DNA from 2 places in the Streptomyces sp. 11-1-2 genome. Region 2 is predicted to be linked to the other one. Evidence: predicted binding sites of a transcription regulator. Region 2 holds the regulator's gene; the other holds the start of a gene.
The links. The regulator HrcA, encoded in region 2, represses chaperone genes, less so after heat shock. The targets are predictions, from matches to a motif close to TTNGCACTCNGNNNNNCNGAGTGCNAA.

Region 1 (3,404 bases), 2.7 Mb from region 2:
TGGCCAGCACATCCACCCGGTCGCCGCGGTGCAGCAGCCGCACCGCAGCCGCGTCGGCGATCCGGACCGGCGCCGACACCATGGCGGGGCGCGGGCCGCCCCGCCGCTCCTCGCCCGCCGGAGCGGGCGCCCGCGAGGACTCCGTGTCCGTGTGGCCCCGGCCGGGCGGTGCCGCGGCCGCGAGTGCGGCGGCCGTCAGCGCCAGCCCGGCCGCCATCGTGCGGCGCCGCCGCCGCACGGCCCGCCGCAGCCGGAATCCGCCGGAGCGCTCGGTGCGCACCGGATCGAAGCGGGGCACCGCGCGGGCCGGGGGAGCGGAGCGGGGTAACGCGAGGGTGGGGGACGGATGGGACATGGCACATCACCGCCTGCCGTGAGGGACCGAGTGCTTCTGGCCCCCTCACCATGCCCGCCCCCACCCGATCCCGCTTGGGCCTGTGGACGGCCACCGGGCTGTGGACAACTCGGTCACCCAGGCGAGCGACACCCGCCCCACAGTGGCCGCCGTGCGCGTCTACCCGTCCACCCCGCACCGCCCCTACGGAAGCTCTATCCCCAGGTCCCAGCCGTCGTGGGCGTGGGTGCACAGACAGTCCCGCGCGGAGGTCTCCGGCAGCTTGCCCACCGCGTCGAAGAGCACCTCACGCAGTCGGCCCACGTTCTCCCCGAAGACCTTCAGCACCTCGGTGTGGGTGACGCCCTCACCGGTCTCCACTCCCGCGTCCAGGTCGGTGACCAGCGTCAACGAGGTGTAGCAGAGCCCCAGTTCACGGGCGAGCACCGCCTCCGGGTGGCCCGTCATGCCGACCACCGACCAGCCCTGCGCCGCATGCCAGCGCGATTCGGCCCGGGTGGAGAAGCGCGGCCCCTCGATCACGCACATCGTCCCGCCGTCTACCGGCTCCCAGCCGCGTCCGCGCGCCGCGTCCACGGCCGCGTTCCGCCCCACCGGGCAGTACGGGTCGGCGAAGGTGGTGTGCACCACGTTCGGAATCCGGCCGTCCGGCAGCGGCTCGCCGTCGAAGTAGGTCTGCGTACGCGCCTTCGTGCGGTCCACCAGCTGGTCGGGGACGAGCAGCGTTCCGGGTCCGTGCTCCGGCCGCAGCCCGCCCACCGCGCACGGGCCGAAGACCTGCCGCACCCCGAGCGAGCGCAGGGCCCAGAGGTTGGCGCGGTAGTTGATGCGGTGCGGCGGCAGGTGGTGCTTGCGGCCGTGCCGCGGGAGGAAGGCGACCCGTCGCCCCTTGATGTCGCCGAGGACGAGCGAGTCGCTCGGCGCCCCATAGGGAGTCTCCACAGTGATCTCGGTCACGTCGTCGAGGAACGTGTAGAACCCCGATCCCCCGATGACCCCTATGTCTGCTTGCCTGCTGGTCTCGACCATGCGATCACCCTAGCCACCCGCGTCCGCACGAACGACACCCCGCCTCCTCCCGGTGGAGGCGGCGGGGTGCCGATGAAGCCGAAGAGAGGTGGCCGGGTCAGGCGGCCGAACTCGACGACGAAGACGACGAAGACGAGGAGGGCGCCGAGGACGACGAAGACCCCGACGACGAAGACGTCGAGGAGGAGGACGAGGAAGAAGAGTCCGAGGACGAAGACGAGGAAGACGACGAGTCGGAGCTGTCGCTCTTCGCCGCCGACTTGCTGGAACCGCCGCTCGTGCTGCTGGAAGAGGAGCGGCTGTCGTTCCGGTAGAACCCGGAGCCCTTGAACACGATGCCGACCGCGGAAAACACCTTCTTCAGGCGTCCCTCGCAGTTGGGGCACTCGGTGAGCGCGTCGTCGGTGAACTTCTGCACCGCCTCGAGGCCCTCGCCGCACTCGGTGCACTGGTACTGGTAGGTCGGCACGTTCTTCCTCCTGGCACTCTCACTCAATGAGTGCTAACGACGCTCCATAGTGCAGTATTCCTGCGCGTCAGTCCACTGGGACGGGATATACGGTGACCGAACCCACCGTCCGAGGCCCGCTGCCGGCTCCCGGTCCCGGCTCTCGTTCCGGGCCCTCGCGAGCCCCGGCGGGCCCCCGCTCCCGCCCCCTCAGCCCGCTCCCGTGCCCAGCCAGCCCGCCAGCTTGCCGCCCCGGCCCACCGCCCGCAGCCGCCGTTCCGCCGCGTCGCGCACCGGGTCCGTGGCCACCACGAGCAGCTCGTCACCGCGCCGCAGCATCGTCGAGGGCAGTGGTACGAAGCTGGTCCCGCCCCGGACCACCAGGGTGACCGCGGCTCCCGTGGGCAGCCGCAGCTCGCCGACCTCGACGCCGTGCATCTTGGACGCCTGGGGGATCGACACCGACAGCAGATGGCCGCGCAGCCGTTCCAGGGGCGCCGATTCGATGCCCAGGTCGGCCGGCTCGGGTTCCTCGAGCCGCAGCCGGGTGGCGAGCCAGGGCAGCGTCGGCCCCTGGACCAGGGTGTAGACGATCACCAGCACGAAGACGATGTTGAAGATCCGGCTGCTGCCGGGCACATCGCTGACCACCGGGATGGTCGCCAGGACGATCGGCACCGCCCCGCGCAGCCCGGCCCAGGACAGCAGCGCCTTCTCCCGCCAGAGCAGCGGGAACGGCGCCGTGCTGAGCAGGACCGACACCGGCCGGGCCACCACGGTCAGCACCAGCCCGACCGCGAGGGCGGGCAGGACGTCATCGCCCAGCTCATGCGGGGTGACCAGCAGTCCCAGCAGGACGAACATCCCGATCTGGGCGAGCCAGCCCAGCCCCTCGGCGAAGCCGCGCGTCGCCGGCCAGTGCGGCAGCCGTGCGTTGCCCATAAGGAGCGCGGCGAGGTAGACGGCGAGGAAGCCGGACCCGTGTGCCAGCGCACCGCCCGCGTAGGCGGTCACCGCGATGGCGATCACCGCGATCGGGTACAGACCCGAGGCGGGCAGTGCCACATGCCGCAGCCCGTACGCGCCCAGCCAGCCGATCGCGAGGCCGATCACCGCGCCGATCGCCAGCTCCAGGGCGATCGTGCCGATCAGGGCGTACCAGGACTCCATGTGGCCCTGGCTGGAGAAGGCGACCACCAGGATCACCACGGGGGCGTCGTTGAAGCCCGACTCGGCCTCCAGGATGCCCGTGAGCCGCTTGGGCAGCGGCACCGTGCGCAGCACCGAGAAGACCGCCGCCGCGTCCGTGGACGACACCACCGCGCCGATGATCAGCGCCTGTCGCCAGTCCAGTCCCACCACATAGTGCCCTGCGGTCGCGGTGAGCCCCACGCTCACCGCGACACCCACGGTGGACAGGACGGCGGCCGCCGGCAGGGCGGGTTTGATCTCGCCCCACTTCGTGCCGAGACCGCCTTCGGCCAGGATGACGACCAGCGCGGCGTAGCCGAGGACCTGCGTCAGCTCGGCGTCGTTGAAGGTGACGCCGATCCCGTCCGTGCCGATCGCGAC
Region 2 (3,404 bases):
ACCCTCGCGCGCGCTCCCGGAACGGCGATCGACCCCGAGGCCGTGCGCTGGGGCGCGCTGGGCGCCGCCGCGCGCGGGCGTACGAGGGTGACGACACGCCCTTCGAGCAGAAAACCGCGCGGCTCCATGGGGAAGACACGATGTTTTCCGAAGCGGTCCTCCAGAGTGACCGTGGGTCCCTCGGCGGTCTTCTCGCAGCGGATCACGGCGCCGCAGAAGCCGGTGGTGACCTCCTCCACGACGAGGTCCGGTTCGGCGGGGACCTCGGGGGCGGGCCGCTGCCGCTTCCAGGGCGGGGTCAGGTCCGGGTCGTACTGTCGCATCCGGATGACGATAGCGCGCGCCGACCGCCCACTCCTGAAGTGCGGACAACTAGGTGGACGCCTAGTTGGGCGGCTAGGTGGACGCCTAGAGAGACGCGCCGAAGCGGGCCGCCAGTTCGTCGCGTTGGGCCCGGACGAACCCGGCGTCCACGACCGAGCCGTGCCCCGGGACGTACCGCGCGTCCGGGCCGCCGAGGGCGAGCAGCCGGTCGAGGGCGGCGGGCCAGCGGCCGGGGATCGCGTCGGGCCCGGCCTGCGGCGTGCCGGACTCCTCCACCAGATCGCCGCAGAAGACCACCTCGGGCCGGCCGGGCACCAGAACGGCCAGGTCATGGGCGGTGTGGCCGGGCCCCACATTGGCCAGCAGCACCGGCCGGTCGCCCAGGTCGAGGGTGAGCTCCCCGGAGACCAGGTGGTGCGGGCCGACCAGATGGTCCACGGCCTCGGTGGCGGCGTCCCGGTCCACTCCGTGGCGGATCGCGTCCTCGCGCAGCGTCTCCCGCTCACGGCGCAGCAGCTCGTCCATGCCCGTGGCCCCGTACACCTCGCAGCCCGCGAAGGCGGCCGAGCCCAGGACGTGGTCGAAGTGCGGATGGGTGAGCGCGATCCGGGTGGGGCGGCGGCCGGTCAGCCGGGTGATCAGGGCGCGCAGCTCGGCCCCGGCGCGCAGGGTCGCGCCGGTGTCCACGACGAGGATGCCGGTCCGGCCGACGACCACGCCGACCGTCTCGTCCCACTCCGGCATCCGACGGCGGGCCACACCGGGTGCGAGCCGCTCCCAGCCTGCCTCTTCCCAACACGTCTCCATACCGCGACGCTAGCTCAACGGGGATGGGGGAGAGTTGCTGCCAGCGGCGGCTCTTGCCCATGCCACCGCACCCCGCCGTACACTGGCAGAGGGGTTCTGGCACTCGTGCCCGGTGAGTGCCAGGCGGACGACCTGATGAGACCGCTGGACTGGAGGTGCGCGGGGTGCTCAGCGAACGCAGACTCGAGGTGCTGCGTGCCATTGTCCAGGACTATGTGGGGACGGAGGAGCCGGTCGGCTCCAAGGCGCTCACCGAGCGGCACCGGCTGGGGGTCTCCCCGGCCACGGTGCGTAACGACATGGCCGCTCTGGAGGACGAGGGGTTCATCGCCCAGCCGCATACGAGCGCCGGGCGGATCCCCACGGACAAGGGCTATCGCCTCTTCGTGGACAAGCTGGCGGGAGTGAAGCCGCTGTCCAGCCCGGAGCGGCGGGCCATTCAGAACTTCCTGGACGGCGCGGTCGACCTCGATGACGTGGTGGGCCGCACGGTCCGGCTGCTGGCGCAGCTGACCCGGCAGGTGGCGGTGGTGCAGTATCCGTCGCTGACCCGTTCGACGGTGCGCCATGTGGAGCTGCTGCCGCTGGCCACGGCCCGGGTGATGCTGGTGCTGATCACGGATACCGGCCGGGTGGAGCAGCGCATGGTGGACTGCCCCACCCCGATCACCGAGGACTCGCTGGCCGATCTGCGCGCCCGGCTCAACAGCCGGGTCGTGGGTCGGCGTTTCGCGGATGTGCCGCAGTTGGTGCAGGATCTTCCGGAGTCCTTCGAACAGGAGGACCGGGGGACCGTCTCGATCGTGCTGTCGACCTTGCTCGAGACGCTTGTGGAGGAGACCGAGGAGCGGCTGATGATCGGCGGCACCGCGAACCTCACGCGTTTCGTGCATGATTTCCCCCTGACGATCCGGCCCGTCCTGGAGGCACTCGAGGAGCATGTCGTCCTCCTCAAGTTGCTGGGCGAGGCCAAGGACTCGGGTATGACCGTGCGGATCGGGCATGAGAATGCTCACGAGGGGCTCAACGCCACCTCGGTCGTCGCGGTCGGCTACGGTTCCGGCGACGAGGCGGTCGCCAAACTCGGCGTGGTCGGACCGACCCGCATGGACTACCCCGGAACGATGGGAGCGGTACGCGCAGTGGCACGTTACGTCGGACAGATCCTGGCGGAGTCGTAAGTGGCGACGGACTACTACGCAGTCCTGGGCGTGCCGCGTGATGCCTCGCAGGACCAGATCAAGAAGGCATTCCGCCGGCTCGCACGCGAGCTGCATCCGGATGTGAACCCGGATCCGAAGACCCAGGAGCGGTTCAAGGAGATCAACGCCGCTTACGAGGTCTTGTCGGACCCACAGAAGAAGCAGGTCTACGACCTGGGCGGGGACCCGATGTCCGGGGCGGGCGGCGGTGGTGCCGGCGGCTTCGGAGGGGGCTTCGGCAACTTCTCCGACATCATGGACGCGTTCTTCGGGACCGCCTCGCAGCGCGGTCCGCGCTCCAGGACCCGGCGCGGTCAGGACGCGATGATCCGGCTGGACGTGGAGCTCAGCGAGGCCGCGTTCGGGACCACCAAGGACATCCAGGTCGACACCGCGGTCGTCTGCACCACGTGCAGCGGCGAGGGCGCGGCGCCGGGCACCTCGGCGCAGACCTGTGACATGTGCCGTGGCCGCGGTGAGGTCTCCCAGGTGACGCGGTCCTTCCTGGGCCAGGTCATGACCTCGCGGCCGTGCCCCCAGTGCCAGGGCTTCGGCACCGTGGTGCCGACTCCGTGCCCGGAGTGCGCGGGCGACGGCCGGATCCGCTCGCGGCGCACCCTGACCGTGAAGATCCCCGCCGGTGTGGACAACGGCACCAGGATCCAGTTGGCCGGTGAGGGCGAGGTCGGACCGGGCGGCGGCCCGGCGGGCGACCTGTACGTGGAGATCCACGAGGTCCCGCACCCGGTCTTCCAGCGGCGCGGTGACGATATGCACTGCACGGTGACCATCCCGATGACGGCGGCGTCGCTGGGCACCAAGGTTCCGCTGGAGACGCTGGACGGCATGGAGGAGGTCGACATCCGGCCCGGCACCCAGTCCGGCCAGTCGATCCCGCTACACCAGCGCGGCGTCACCCATCTGCGGGGCGGCGGCCGGGGCGATCTGATCGTGCATGTCGAGGTGACCACCCCGACCAAGCTCGACCCGGAGCAGGAGGAGCTGCTGCGGCGGCTGTCGAAGCTGCGTGGCGAGGAGCGCCCGATCGGCGAATTCAAGCCGGGGCAGCAA

Region 1: CGL27_RS29125 (FmdB family zinc ribbon protein) is a predicted target of HrcA. The motif match lies at 1,864-1,890, and genes of this name have one in related genera.

Annotation. Positions count from the first base shown of each region.
Region 1 is NZ_CP022545.1:6,792,549-6,795,952, forward strand. Features, by position in the region: gene CGL27_RS29115 (hypothetical protein) at 1-355, opposite strand, end outside; gene CGL27_RS29120 (S-methyl-5'-thioadenosine phosphorylase) at 539-1,384, opposite strand; gene CGL27_RS29125 (FmdB family zinc ribbon protein) at 1,482-1,853, opposite strand; gene CGL27_RS29130 (potassium/proton antiporter) at 2,043-3,404, opposite strand, start outside.
Region 2 is NZ_CP022545.1:4,135,610-4,139,013, reverse strand. Features, by position in the region: gene CGL27_RS17675 (DUF3097 domain-containing protein) at 1-323, opposite strand, end outside; gene CGL27_RS17670 (MBL fold metallo-hydrolase) at 409-1,131, opposite strand; gene hrcA (heat-inducible transcriptional repressor HrcA) at 1,296-2,312, shown strand; gene dnaJ (molecular chaperone DnaJ) at 2,313-3,404, shown strand, end outside.